Methylorubrum populi: one gene and its partner. The protein of the gene in region 2 interacts with the protein of the main gene of each other region in a pairwise test. Links are inferred from orthologs where the notes say so. Each region holds a gene or a part of one and is shown on either strand. Other genes may lie near its edges.

Region 1 (6,312 bases), 3.5 Mb from region 2 along the record:
GGCGCCATGCTGGTGACGGAGTGAGCGCGGTGCGGGAAGACATTCACCCGAGCAGCGTCGTCGAGGACGGTGCCCGGCTCGGGGACGGCGTGCGGATCGGCCCGTTCTGCCATGTCGGGCCCGACGTCGTGCTGGGCGACGGTTGCGAGCTGATCAGCCACGTCGTGGTCGCCGGCCGCACCACGGTCGGCGCGCGCACGAAGATCTATCCCTTCGCCTCGATCGGCCACCCGCCGCAGGATCTGAAGTTCCGCGGTGAGCCCTCGACGCTCGCCATCGGCTCGGATTGCCTGATCCGCGAAGGCGTGACGATGAATCCCGGAACGGCCGGCGGCGGCCTGGAGACGGTGGTCGGCAATGGCTGCGCCTTCCTCGCCAACAGCCATGTCGGCCACGATTGCCGGGTCGGCAATCACGTCATCTTCTCCAACAACGTCATGCTCGCCGGCCATTGCACGGTCGGCAACTATGCCATCCTCGGCGGCGGTGCGGCGGTGATCCAGTTCGCCCGCGTCGGCGACCACGCCTTCGTCGGCGGCCTCTCGGGGCTGGAGAACGACTGCATCCCCTACGGCATGGTGCTCGGCAACCGGGCCTATCTCTCGGGGCTCAACATCATCGGCCTGCAGCGCCGCGGCTTCTCGCGCGAGGACATCCATGCGCTCCGTCGGGCCTACCGGCTGCTCTTCGCCCAGGAAGGCACGCTGATGGAGCGGGTCGAGGACGTGGCGGCCGAGTTCGACACCCATCCGGCGATCCACGAGATCGTCACCTTCATCCGCGCGGGCGGAAAGCGCTCGATCTGCACGCCGCGCGCCGTCGCCGCGGCATCCTGAGGCGACGCGCCGTGATCGATCCCGCCCGGCCCCTCGCCCTGGTGGCCGGCGCGGGCCATCTGCCGGAACTGGTCGCGGCCTCCCTCGATCGGGCGCGCCGGCCGTTCAGGATCCTCGCCGTGCGCGGCTTCACCGAGCGGGCGATGCGGCGGCGTGCGGACGCGGTGGTCGATCTCCTCGACATCCCCGGCACCCTGCGCATCCTGAAGGAATGGGCGCCTGCCGCCGTGGTACCGGCCGGCGGCGTCACCCGCCCGAGCCCGGCCGCCCTCCTCAATGCCGCGCATGCGGTGCGCAACCGGGACCTCCTGAAGAGCCTCGCCGGCGGCGACGACAGGCTGCTGCGGGCCGTGCTCTCGCTGCTGGAGGAGAACGGGCACCGGGTGCTCGGCGTCCACGAGGTCGCGCCCGACCTCCTCGGTCGTCTCGGCCGCCTCGGCAGGTGCGAGCCCGATTCCGACGCAGCCCTCTCGATCGCCACCGGACGTGCGATGCTCGCCGCCTTGAGTCCGTTCGATGTGGGGCAGGCCGCCGTGGTGGCGGCCGAGCGGGTCATCGCCGTGGAAGGGCCCGAGGGCACGGATCGCATGCTCGCCCGTGCCCGCTCGCTCAATCGCAAGCCGTTCGGGCGCGGTGCGCCCGCCAAGGGCACCGTGCTCGTCAAGCTGCCGAAGGTCGGACAGGATCTGCGCATCGATCTGCCGGCCATCGGGCCGCGCACCGTCCGCCGCGCGGCGGAGGCCGGCTGCGCCGGGATTGCCATTGGGGCGGGCCATACCCTGGTGATCGACGCCGAGCGCACCGTCGCGGCCGCGGATGCGCTCGGTCTGTTCCTGATCGGCGTGGAGGTCGCCCCGTGACGCACCGGCGGATCTGGCTCGTCGCGGGCGAGGATTCCGGCGATCAACTTGGCGCCAAGCTGATCCGGGCCTTGCGGGCGCTTTCGTCCGAGCCTCCGACGCTCGGCGGCGTCGGCGGCGAGGCGATGGAGGCGGAAGGCTTCCGCTCGCTCTTCCCCATCGATGACGTCGCGGTGATGGGCTACCTGCCCGTTCTTGCCCGCGCCCGAACCCTGCTGCGGCGCATCCGCGAGACGGTGGACGATGTCGTGGCGGCACGGCCCGACGTGCTCGTGATCATCGACAGCCCCGGCTTCACCCATGCCGTGGCGACCCGCGTGCGCAAGCGCCTGCCGGAGCTGCCGATCGTCGATTACGTCTCGCCGAGTGTCTGGGCGTGGCGGCCCTGGCGGGCGAAGGGCATGGTGCCCTTCATCGACCACGTGCTCGCCCTACTGCCTTTCGAGCCGGAGGCGCATCGGCGGCTCGGCGGGCCGCCCTGCTCCTATGTCGGCCACCCGCTGATCGAGCGATTGGCCGAACTGCGCCCCTCCCCCGAGGAGGCGGCGATTCGCGAGGGGCGCCCGCCCGTCCTCGCTGTCCTGCCGGGCTCGCGCCGCTCGGAGATCGAGCGGCTGATGCCGGTCTTCGGGCGCACCGTCGCGGAGCTCACCCGGCGCATCGGCCCGTTCGAAGTGGAGCTGCCGGCGGTGAGCCGCCACCGCGCCCTGATCGAGCGGCTCGCCGCCGCCTGGGAGCGGCATCCGCGGGTCGTCCACGGCGAGGCCGACAAATACGCCACCTTCCGCCGGGCGCGCGCCGCGCTTGCGGCTTCCGGCACCGTGACGCTCGAGCTCGCGCTTGCCGGCGTGCCGATGGTGGTGGCCTACAAGGTCTCGCGGGTCGAGGAGGTGATCGCCCGGCGCTTGATCCAGGTGCCGACGATCGTTCTGCCGAACCTGATCCTGTCCGAGAACGCCATGCCGGAATTCGTGCAGGCCGACTGCACGCCGGAGCGGCTGGCCGGGACGCTGGCGCCCCTTCTCGCGGGCGGCCCGGCGCGGCGGACCCAGCTCGAGGCGCTTGCCCGCATCGACGGCCGGATGCGGCTGGCCGGCGACGAGGAGCCGAGCCGCGCGGCGGCCCGGATCGTGCTGGAGGCGCGGCGGGCGGCATGAGCGAGGAGGCGGCGATGCTGGTGATCCGGATCTTCGTCGATGCCGATGCCTGTCCGGTGAAGGACGAGGTGTACCGTGTCGCCGGGCGCTACGGCCTCCACGTCTTCGTCGTCTCGAACAGCTTTCTGAACCTGCCGCGCGAGCCCTGGATCGAGCGGGTGATCGTCGGTGACAAATTCGACGCGGCCGACGACTGGATCGCGGAGCGGGCGGATCGCGGCGCCATCGTCGTCACGGCCGACGTGCCCCTGGCCAGCCGCTGCGTGAAGGCCGGCGCGGCGGCGATCGCGCCGAACGGCAAGGCCTTCACGGAATCCTCGGTCGGTCTCGCGCTCGCCACCCGCAACCTGATGCAGGACCTGCGGGAGGCCGGGGCCATCACCGGCGGCCCGAAGCCGTTCTCGCCGAAGGACCGCTCCGCTTTTCTCGGCGCTCTCGACCGGGCGGTGGTCCGACTGAAGCGCGATCTCGGGCTCTGAGGCCGTGATGCCCCCGGGCCGCGAGGCTCGGGGGCGAGGGCTTAATCAGCCACGCTGGCCGATCGGGATGTAGTCGCGGCGGTCCGGGCCGATATAAAGCTGGCGCGGGCGGCCGATCTTCTGGGACGGGTCCTCGATCATCTCGGCCCATTGCGCGATCCAGCCGACGGTGCGGGCGAGCGCGAACAGCACCGTGAACATCGAGGTCGGGAAGCCGAGCGCCTTGAGGGTGATGCCCGAGTAGAAGTCGATGTTCGGGTAGAGCTTCTTCTCGATGAAGTACTCGTCCTCGAGGGCGATCTTCTCGAGCTGCACCGCGACCTCCAGCAGGTCGTCCTTCAGCCCGAGCTCGTTCAAGACCTCGTGGGTGGTCTTCTGCATGATGCGCGCGCGCGGGTCGTAGTTCTTGTAGACCCGATGGCCGAAGCCCATCAGGCGGAAGGGGTCGTTCTTGTCCTTCGCCTTGGCGACGTATTTCTGCACGTTCTCGGGGTGGCCGATTTCCATCAGCATCTTCAGCGCCGCCTCGTTGGCGCCGCCATGGGCGGGACCCCACAGGCAGGCGATGCCGGCGGCGATGCAGGCGAAGGGATTGGCGCCCGAGGAGCCGGCGAGCCGGACCGTCGAGGTCGAGGCGTTCTGCTCGTGGTCCGCGTGCAGGATGAAGATTTTGTCGAGCGCCCGCGCATAGATCGGATTGATCGCGTACTCTTCGCACGGAACGGCAAAGCACATCCGCAGAAAATTCGACGTGTAGTCGAGATCGTTCTTCGGATATACGAAAGGCTGGCCGATCGTGTACTTGTAGGCCATCGCCGCGAGCGTCGGCATCTTCGCGATCATGCGCAGCGAGGCGATCATCCGCTGCGACTCGTCCGAGATGTCGGTCGAGTCGTGGTAGAAGGCCGAGAGTGCGCCGACACAGGCGACCATCACCGCCATCGGGTGGGCGTCGCGGCGGAAGCCCTGGAAGAAGCGGTTCATCTGGTCATGCACCATGGTGTGGCGCGTGACCCGGTAATCGAAGTCGGCCTTCTGGGCGGAGGACGGCAATTCGCCGAACAGCATCAGGTAGGCGGTCTCGAGGAAGTCGCCCTGCTCGGCGAGTTGCTCGATCGGGTAGCCGCGATAGAGCAGCACGCCCTCGTCGCCGTCGATATAGGTGATCTTCGACTCGCAGGAGGCGGTCGAGGTGAAGCCGGGATCGAAGGTGAACTTCCCGGTCTGGGCGTAGAGCTTGCCGATATCGACCACATCCGGGCCGATCGTTCCGGTCTTGATGGGCAGTTCGACGTTCTTGTCGCCCACGATGATGGTGCTGGCGGAAGCGCTCATGGGATCGCGGACCCTTTCTCGCGACGGGAACAGCACGGGAGCGGAAGGCGTCGCCTCCCGCTCCGTTGTGGCGCCGCAGCAGAGCACTGCGCCCGCTCACTGAAGCACCGGGTTAACGGATCGGTCGACGCCCAGCAACGGCAGGGTGCCTTCCGCTTCTTCGCATATGCGAAGAACGGGCCGCCTCTGTCACTGTCGGAGCACGATGGCGTCGATTCTGATCTGCCTCATCCCCCGGATTTCGCGCGGTCCGAGCGTACCGCTGGCTCGAAGATGATGCCAAAACGCGGGAAAGGACAAGACTTTCCGCCTTCGGGCCGCGTGACGGTCAGCTGCGGAAGATCGGTGCTGTCATTTATGTCGAGTTGTCACTCCGCTCGTCGTGCGCATGGCGGCATCGGCGTCACGGCGGTCGGCGGCGCAGGGTGGATCAACGCGTCCTGCGGTCAGATGCGTTGATCCGTCGCGTGGTCGGGCGTTAGGCCGGAAGGCGATCCCGCAGGCGGGCGAGCGCTTCGTCACGGCCCAGCACGGCCATCACGTCGAAGACCGGCGGCGAGGTGGCGCGGCCCGTGAGCGCGGCCCGCAGCGGCTGAGCGACTTGGCCGAGCTTGACGCCCTGGCTCTCGGCAAAGCCGCGCACGGCGGCCTCCGTCGACGCGGCGCTCCACTCGGGCAGGGCCTCCAAGGCGGGAAGAAGGGCGCGCAGCCGCTCCGGCGCCTCGCCGGCGAGCAGGCCTTCCGCCTTGGCGTCGAGGATGAGCGGACGGGGGGCATAGAGGTAGTAGGCGCTGTCGAGGAGTTCGACGAGCGTCTTGGCGCGCTCTTTCAGCCCCGGCATCGCGGACAGGAGCTTCTCACGCAGATCCGGCGTGAGGGCGGTCGGCAGGCCGCGTTCGGGACCGCGGGCCGGCAGAATCGCGTCGACCGCATCGACCAGAACGGCGTCGTCGCTGCCGCGGATATAGAGCCCGTTCAGGCTCTCCAGCTTCGTGAAGTCGAAGCGCGCGGCCGAGCGACCGATCGCCTTCAGGTCGAAGGCGGCGATCATCTCCTCGGTGGAAAAGACTTCCTGGTCGCCGTGGCTCCAGCCGAGTCGGACGAGGTAGTTGCGCAGGGCCGCCGGGAGGTAGCCGCGATCGCGGTACTCCTCGACCCCGAGCGCGCCGTGTCGCTTGGACAGCTTGGCCCCGTCCGCTCCGTGGATCAGCGGGATATGCGCCATCGCCGGCACGTCCCAGCCGAGCGCCCGGTAGATCTGGCTCTGGCGCGCGGCATTGGTGAGATGGTCGTCGCCGCGGATCACCTGGGTGACGCCCATGTCGTGATCGTCCACCACGACGGCGAGCATGTAGGTCGGAGTGCCGTCGGAGCGCAGCAGCACGAGATCGTCGAGATCGCGGTTCGCCCAGGTGACGCGGCCCTGCACGGCGTCCTCCACCACGGTCTCGCCCTCGGTCGGCGCGCGCAGGCGGATCACCGGCTTCACGCCGGGAGGCGCCTCGGACGGGTCGCGGTCGCGCCAGCGGCCATCGTAGCGCGGGGCACGGCCCTCGGCGCGGGCGGTCTCGCGCATCTGCGCCAGCTCCTCGGCGCTGGCGTAGCAATGGTAGGCGTTGCCCGAGGCGAGCAGGCTCTCCGCCAC
Region 2 (7,650 bases):
CCTGTTCCAGGCCGCGATCGGCGAGGTGCGCTCGAAGGGCGCCGAGCTGGAGCTGACCGCCAATCTCGGCCCCGGCATCAACGTGCTGGCCTCCTACAGCCACGTCGATATCCGCACGACCCGCAATCCCGGCGCGCCGGAGACCGTCGGCATCCCGCTCTCGGGGATTCCCGCCAACACCGTCACGGCCTTCGCCAACTACGCCTTCCAGCCCGATACCGAGCTGTTCGGCCTGAGCCTCGGCGGCGGCCTGCGCTACGCCGGCACCAGTCCGGCCAACGAGGTGCCGGACAGCTTCCGCAACTCCACCGTCACCCTGTTCGACGCGGTGGCGGCCTACGACTTTGCCAAGGCCGATCCGCGGCTGAAGGGCATGCGACTTCAGGTCAACGTGAACAACGCGTTCGACCGCCGCTATTTCAACTGCCAGGCCGGCGCCTGCTATCGCGGCCAGCCCCGGCAGTTCTTCGCGAGCCTGATCTATCGCTGGTGAGGCGGATTCCGCCCTGACCCTCATCCTCCAGACATCCCTCGACGGCGCCCTGACCGGCGCCTTCGCATCTTTTGCGGGCCGGCTCCGCCGCGACCCCGATCCGCGGGCCTGCGCGCTGTCCGCGCTCGCGCGCGGCGGTGCGATCGGCGATGGGATCGCCCTCTTCGCCGATGTCCATCCCGGGGCCGAGCGCAAGGCGGTGGCCTCGCTCTGGAGCAGCTATCTCTTCGCTGCGCTGATCGCTCCGACGCTCGCGGCGGGGGCGCGGCTCGGCTCGGCCGTGACCATCGGGGCGATCCGCTTCGCGCCGGATTCGGGGTTGCCGGAAACCCTCCATGTCACCCAGGCGCTCCCCTCCCCTCTCCCGGCCCAGGTCGACCGGCTGCTCGCCGAGGACGTCGCACCGGTGATCCAGGCGCTGCGGGCCGAGGCGGGACTGTCCCCCCGGCTGTTGTGGGAGAATGCCGGCGGCCACCTGTTCTGGACGCTCAAGACGATTGCGCAGGAAGATCCGGAGCGGGCCGGCGAGGCGGTCGAGGCGGTCGAGGCGCTGCAGGCCCTGCGCTGGCCGCGCGACGCCTGCGCCGCGCTGACGCTGATGCGCGCCGACGCGCTGGCAGGTCTCGAGGCACCCCGCCGCCGGATCTGCTGCCTGCGTCACGGCCTGCCTGGCTTTTCGAAATGCGAGGGGGTCTGCCCCCTGCTCAGGCAGGGCGCGGCCCTTCCGGCCGAGGCGAAAAGCGGAACGATCGCCCCTGATCCCGCCTCCGCCTGAACGCTCGGGGCGCCTTTCCGTGCCTGCGGGGTGAAGCCGAGGCGATCGACCGGGTTCGGCCTCACAGGCTCCGAGCGGCCTCGGGCTCAGCCGCCGCGCCCGGCTTCCGCGCCGAGGCCGCGCTGCGCCTTGGAGCGCAGGCGCTTGTTCTGGAAGACCAGCGTGAGCGTGGCACCGCTGCCGCGATCCGACCAGAGATAGGTCTCGAAGGTGCCGAGGCCCGAGATCGTCGCGGTCGCATCGATGGTGCCGCGGCAGCCGAGCAGGCCCTCGACCTCGGACAGCCGCATCTCGGCCTGGAGCAGATCGAAGGTACCGAGGCTGATCGGGCAGTGGATCCGCTCCGCCGGTGGCCGGTGCGCGGCGACCGGCGCCGGGCGGGTCGGCACCGCCGGCCCCGGATCGGCTACGGCCGGCCGCGCGGGCCAGGTTCGGGCGGGGGGCGCATCATCCGGCACGTCGGGGATGGCGGCCGGCATCGCAGCCGGCATCACGGCAACCGCGCGCGCTGCTCCCGCGGGCAGGGCGGCGTCAGGTGTCGCGACGGGTTGCGGATCCGCCGGTGCGCCGCCGCTCCGGAGGGCAGGGGTGAAGGCCGGGCCCTGCCGCAGCCGGGCGGCCCCGGCCGGGGCGCCACCGCGGCCGGCGCCGTGCGGCATCCGCTCCTCGCCCGCCTCGCGAGGACCGCGGGCGTGTCCGACGACGATGGCCCGGCGCAGGGCCGTGTCCAGACCGCTCAGTTCGCGGGCGAGGCGCTCGCTCCGTCCGGTGCCGGGCGATCCGGACCGGATCTCGCAATCGGCGAAGACGGCGAGGGCATCGCGGATCTCGTCCTCGGTCCATTGTTCGGCCGGCTTGCCGAACAGGTCGGCCTCGCCCTGCGGCACGGCCGTCGCGGCGGCGGCACCGAGTCGGCCGAGCCTCTCCTCCACGAGGGTGCGGTGCGCGCCGCAGCCGCCGACCGCCGCGAGGGACGTGCGGAACGGCGAGGGTGCGGCGGCCAGGGAGGCGCCGCACGCGGCGATGAGCAGGGCCGGTGCGAGAAGGAAGCGCATGGGGCGGTCGCCTGGGATCAGGTCAATCGTCCCAAGCGACCGATTTCGCGTGAACGGACCCTTAGCGCGCGGGTGGAACAGCCCGGCTTCGGCGGCGATGCCTTACCGTCGGTTGACGGTCCCGCTCAAATCGATCGCATCCGGCCCGACCCCGATCCACTCGACCATCTCGGGCCGACCCGCCATCCAAATGTCAGGTCGGCCCGCACCGCGGCGGTTTTCACGGGAAAACTGCCGCGCTTCAGGGCCTGCCCGCCTGCGACTTGCCCCGCTTGCGGCGGCGGGCCAGCATGTTGAGGGCCTCCACGCCCGCCGAGAAGGCCATGGCGGTGTAGATGTAGCCCTTCGGCACGTGCGCCCCGAAGCCTTCGGCGAGCAGCGTCATGCCGATCATGATCAGGAAGCCGAGCGCCAGCATCACCACCGTGGGGTTGGCGGCGATGAAGCGCGAGAGCGGGTCGGCGGCGAGCAGCATCACCGAGACCGCGGCCAGAACCGCGATGACCATGATCGCCACGTGCTCGGTCATGCCGACCGCGGTGATGATCGAGTCGATCGAGAAGACGAGATCGAGGATCAGGATCTGGACGATGGCGGAGCCGAAGGTGATCGCGGCCTGATTTCCCGCCTTCTCCTCCGGGTTCGGATCGACGCTGTGGTGGATCTCCTTGGTCGCCTTCCACAGCAGGAACAGGCCACCGGCGATCAGGATGAGGTCACGCCAGGAGAAACCCTTGCCGAACACCGAGAAGACCGGCTCGGTCAGGTGGACGATCCAGGCCACGGTGCCGAGCAGGGCGAGCCGCAGGATCAGGGCGAGGCCGATGCCGATGCGCCGGGCCCGGTTCTGCTGGTCGGCCGGCAGCTTGTTGGTGATGATCGAGATGAAGATCAGGTTGTCGATGCCGAGCACGACCTCCATCACCACGAGGGTTGCGAGCGCCGCCCAGGCGGTCGGATCGGCGGCGAGTTGCAGCAGGCTGTCCAAGGGGAAGTCCACCCGTCGTCCGTTAGTTCAGAAGGGAAGAGGAAAGCGGCTCGTGGTGCCCGGTGCGGCGTTCGGCGGCGCGAGCACGCGCACCGCCTTCGGCACGACCTTGAAATGGGCCGGGGTCCAGGTGGTGAGTTCACCGTCGGTGTTGACCGCCCTCGGCTTTCGGGTCGTCAGCACCAGTTCCGTGGTCTCGAAGGCGCGCACATCCGCGGCCTTGCCGTGGGTGCCCCGGCGCAGGGCCGGCAGCAGCGCGATCAGCCGCCACCAGTGGGCGACCTCGAGGCTGTAGAAATCGAGCCGTCCGTCATCGACGGTGGCGTCCTCCTGCACCGTCATTCCGCCGCCGTAATGGCGCCCGTTGCCGACCGAGGCCTGGATCGTCGTCACCTTCTCGGTGCGGCCGTCATGCTCGATCGTCACGGTGAAAGGGCGGGCGCGGCGCAGCAGGCGGATGGCGGCGATGGCGTAGCCCACCGTGCCCCAGGTCTTCTTGGCATTCGCCGTCAGTTCGCTGGCGAGATCCGCCGAGAAGCCGACGCTCGCCACGTTGAAGTAGTAGTGGCCGTTGACCCAGCCGAGATCGATCGCCTTTTCCGGCGCGGCCGGGATCAGCCGCGCGGCGGCCTCCGGATCGAGCGGCAGGCCGAGCGAGCGGGCGAGGTCGTTGGCGGTGCCGAGCGGCAGGATGCCGAAGGGCAGCTTCGTCTCGACCAGGGCCGACGCCGCCGCGTTCATGGTGCCGTCGCCGCCGCCGAGGATCACGAAATCGACCGCGCCGGCATGACGCTCGATCTCGTCCTTGCAATCGGTGCGGCCCTCCGGCTCGACGAGGTCGAGCCCCCCGTCGCGCAGGATCGTCCGGATCGCGTCCATCGGTCCGGATCCGCTCCGGGCCTTGCCGTTCACGAGAAGGAGCGCACGGCGCTTCTTCGGACTCGCGGTCGCGCTCAAGCGGCCGCTCCGCTCGTGACCGGACGGAACAGGGAGACCACCATGGCCGGCAAAAGCCTATCCTCGCACGCTTCCGCGCCGCGTTCGCGCCAGCGTCAACAGGGATCCGACATCACGGTCGACGCCTCGACCGTCAGAGGGGCCCGGACCCGTCCTCCGCAATCCCGCCCGACGTTCCCGCCGGGAGCGTTGGTCCATTCCGCCCTGAGGGCAGGGGGAGTCGGGACTGCCACGCTCAAGGTGGGGACTCTCCGCGGGTTGGCAAGAGGAGGATCATGAGGACGCCGGCGGCGAAATCGGGCGGCGAAGGGTTGTGCGGGAATCTTACCCGCCCCGGGATCGCTGCGGGGCGGGACAGCGGGGGTAACGGGCGCTCCGGCGCAGCGCCTGTCGCAAACGGGGCCGGACTCGGTATAGGTACGCGATCGGTGGCGGAACATGTGGAACCGTCGCGGTGCGGTCACGCGTTCCGTCCCACCGACCGCCTCCCGCGGAATGCCCGCCGCCGTCATCCGTCCGAGGTGAGAGCCGACGGTCGCCGGGCGCTTCGTGAGGCACCTTCAGGCCTGCTCGCCCGATCGGTCCCGTCATGCGCCCCGTCCTGCTCCTGACCCTTCTCCTCTCCTCGGCCTGCGCCACCGGAACCGCCCTGGCTCAGTCGGGCTCGAACTGGGTCGATCCACCGGCAAAATCCGAACCCTCGGCAGCCGGGGGCGAACGGGCGAAGCCCGCGGTCAAACCGGGCCCCCGCTTCGAGGCCGAGCCGGATGGACGCACCCACGCGCACCGGTCGGCCGCCGCGCCCTCCGCCCGGCGAGAAACGCGCCGTCAGGACCGCACCCGTGCCGCCGAGATGCGGCGCGCCCGCCGGGCCGCCATTCGCGAACGGGCGCGCGAGCAGGGCGCCGCCCACATCGCCCGGAGCGAGCGCCCCGTCGAGCGCCCTGCCCCGCCGCCCGCCCGGATGGCGCGGAGCGAGCCGGATCCGCGTTTCGGCGACTGGGCCGTGACCGCGCGGCGCCTGAGCCTGGACTATCTCGATAGCGTGTCCGCGCCCAACGGCGCGATGCTGGCCTCGGCCCCGCGCTTCTACGGTGGCACGGTCCGCTTCCACGGCCGCGTGATGTCGACCGGCGCCCTGCTCGCCGAGAAGCGGCGCTTCGCCCGGCGCTGGCCGGAGCGGCGCTACGAGCCGCAAGGGGAGCCACGGGTCGCCTGCGATGGGCCGAGCGCGACCTGCCAAGTGCGCATCGTCCACGACTTCACGGCGCTGAGCCCCTCCCGCGGCGCGCGCTCGCAGGGCGTCGCCGAACTCACGCTGACGGTGAGCTTCGCCGGCGGCGCGCCGGTCATCGTCTCGGAGTCGAGCCGGGTCCTCAGCCGGGCGGGGGCCTGACGCCGGATACGCCGCCGCATCGACCGGATACTCCGGCCGGTCCATGCTGTAAGAAGCAGCGAACGGGCGCCGCCGGGCGGCGCTCCGGAACGATCGAGAACAGGGCATTGCGCGCGTGAAGGGATCGGCAAAGGCCGCGGGCCGGAGCAAGGACGAGACGGCGACGCCACCCGAAGCGCCGGTCTCCGAGGATGACCGCCGCATCCGCGCGCTGATCCTGGCCGAACTCGACCGGCGCGGGGCGCGGCCGGTGGCCCGACGGACGCTGTCGCTGATCGCCGAAGGCTTCGTCGAGCCCGCCGACGGCGTGCCCGGCTACCGGATCGTCGACCGGACAGGTGCGGTGCGCCTGCGGGGCGAGGCCGGAACCGGCGTGCCGCTGACCCTGCACGACCTCGTCGAGGAGCTTCGCGAGCAGTACGCCCCGCTGTTCTTCCCCCCTGCCCCCGAGCCGGAGCCGGAGCCGGCCCGCGACACGATCGCCGACGTGCGGGCCGCGGGTGCCCGCTTCGTGGAGACGCAATCGGCGCTGGCCCGCTCCCTGGCCAGCAGCTCGGCCGAGCGCAGCCGGGCGCTCGCCAGCGCCGCGAGCGAGACCGTCGAGGGCTGGCGCAGCCGGCTCGCCGAGCGTCTGAAGGCGCGGCCCAGGCCCGCGCCGGTCGAAGCCGCCGTCGATCCGACGGAGCCCAGCCCGAACGCGGCGGAGCGCCTGGCCGAGGCGCGCACCCGCGTCGAGGAGAGCTGGCGGCGTGTGGCGAGCGGGATCCAGCCCCGTCAAACCGCCACGCGGCTGCGCGACCTGACGGAGGACGCGCTCGCCGCCGGCAGCCGTCGCCCGGTCGCGCTGATCACGCTCGGCGCCCTGGCCGGCGCGGGTCTCGTCGCTGCGCTCTCTCTGAGCGGGCACGATACGGGGGATTCGGGGCGTCCCGCTCGGCAGACCGCCGAGCCTCAGGCGCCGCAAACGGCGCCGGCAGGATCGCCGCCCGCGTCGACCTCCGCTTCGCCGCCCGCCTCGGATCGCGCTTCGGGCGAGGAACCGGCCCCCGACGCATCCGCGGAGATGCCGCCCGCGGAAACCGAGCGTCCGCCGGAACCGGAGCCGCCGCGCAAGGGGGCCAACGCCCTCGTCGGCGTGCCGGAGGTGATCGATACGGCGACGCTGCGGGTGGGCGGGAAGGTCGTGCGCCTGTTCGGCGTCGAGTGGGTCCGCGGCGGTCAAGCCGACGAGTTGAGCAAGTACCTGCGCAAGCGCTCGGTGACCTGCCAGCCGGCCCCCGGCAGCAGCGCCTATATCTGCACCGTCGAGGGTCGCGACCTCTCCGAAGTGGTGCTGTTCAACGGCGGCGGCCGCGCCTCGTCCGAGGCGACGCCGGATCTCGCCGCGGCCGAGGATCACGCCCGCACCGAACGGCTCGGCGTCTGGAAGCGGTGAGGCGCCGGTCTCTCCCCGCCGAATTCGGCTGATCCGTTCGGGGAGGACGGCTTCGGACTTCGCTCAGGCGGCGCGCGGGCGGGCCGATCGGTAGTTCCGTCCGATCGAGGCGGACACCGTATCAGAGCAGCGGCTGGCGGGCAGCGGCATCCTCGCGGGCGCAAATGGCGGGGTCGGGCTTGGCCCCCTCCCCGTTCAGGGCACGCTTCAGGTCGGTCCGGGCCCGCTCCAGATCGGCGCGGAAGTCGGGATCGGCCAGCAGCACCGACATCAGCGCCGAGGCGCCGGTGCGGGCGGCCTCCACGTCGCTGAGCCAGTGAACGCCGCACACGACCCGGCTCTCGCCGTAGAGCCGGCTACGCACCAGGAACTGCGTCGCCTTCTCCGGCATCAGGCTCGCCATGATCATTCCATAGGCCCAGCCCTGCCCGGCATGACCGGACGGGTAGCTGAAGCTGTCGGCGAGCTCGCGCGTGCGGGCGACACAGATCGGCGCCTCGTTGCCGACGAAGGGGCGCAGCCGGCGATAGCGCCGCTTGGCCACGCGAGTG

Evidence for each region. Proteins that work in one complex are often made in the same cells at the same time.
Region 1: the proteins of MPPM_RS08820 (region 2) and gltA interact in binary tests that used the Escherichia coli proteins (3 or more experiments, as listed by UniProt). The link is inferred for Methylorubrum populi from one-to-one orthologs.

The regions. Positions count from the first base shown.
Region 1 is NZ_AP014809.1:5,465,618-5,471,929, forward strand. What follows is about bases 2,523-5,322. They hold gltA (citrate synthase), read right to left. Parts: upstream 4,668-5,322; coding sequence 3,378-4,667; downstream 2,523-3,377. Other genes in these bases: lpxB (lipid-A-disaccharide synthase), read left to right, coding at 2,523-2,853; MPPM_RS25445 (YaiI/YqxD family protein), read left to right, coding at 2,850-3,332; gltX (glutamate--tRNA ligase), read right to left, coding at 5,146-5,322. In the rest of the region: 3-hydroxyacyl-ACP dehydratase FabZ, read left to right, coding at 1-24; lpxA (acyl-ACP--UDP-N-acetylglucosamine O-acyltransferase), read left to right, coding at 30-836; MPPM_RS25435 (LpxI family protein), read left to right, coding at 848-1,696; more of lpxB, read left to right, coding at 1,693-2,522; more of gltX, read right to left, coding at 5,323-6,312.
Region 2 is NZ_AP014809.1:1,918,701-1,926,350, reverse strand. Bases 2,304-5,178 are described here. They hold MPPM_RS08820 (lipid kinase), read right to left. Parts: upstream 4,269-5,178; coding sequence 3,339-4,268; downstream 2,304-3,338. Other genes in these bases: MPPM_RS08815 (hypothetical protein), read left to right, coding at 4,858-5,178; MPPM_RS08825 (TerC family protein), read right to left, coding at 2,565-3,311; MPPM_RS08830 (hypothetical protein), read right to left, coding at 2,304-2,323. Also shown: MPPM_RS08840 (TonB-dependent siderophore receptor), read left to right, coding at 1-493; siderophore-iron reductase FhuF, read left to right, coding at 693-1,268; more of MPPM_RS08830, read right to left, coding at 1,355-2,303; more of MPPM_RS08815, read left to right, coding at 5,179-5,664; MPPM_RS08810 (thermonuclease family protein), read left to right, coding at 5,780-7,099; MPPM_RS08805 (acid phosphatase), read right to left, coding at 7,221-7,650. UniProt on the Escherichia coli protein: In vitro phosphorylates phosphatidylglycerol but not diacylglycerol; the in vivo substrate is unknown.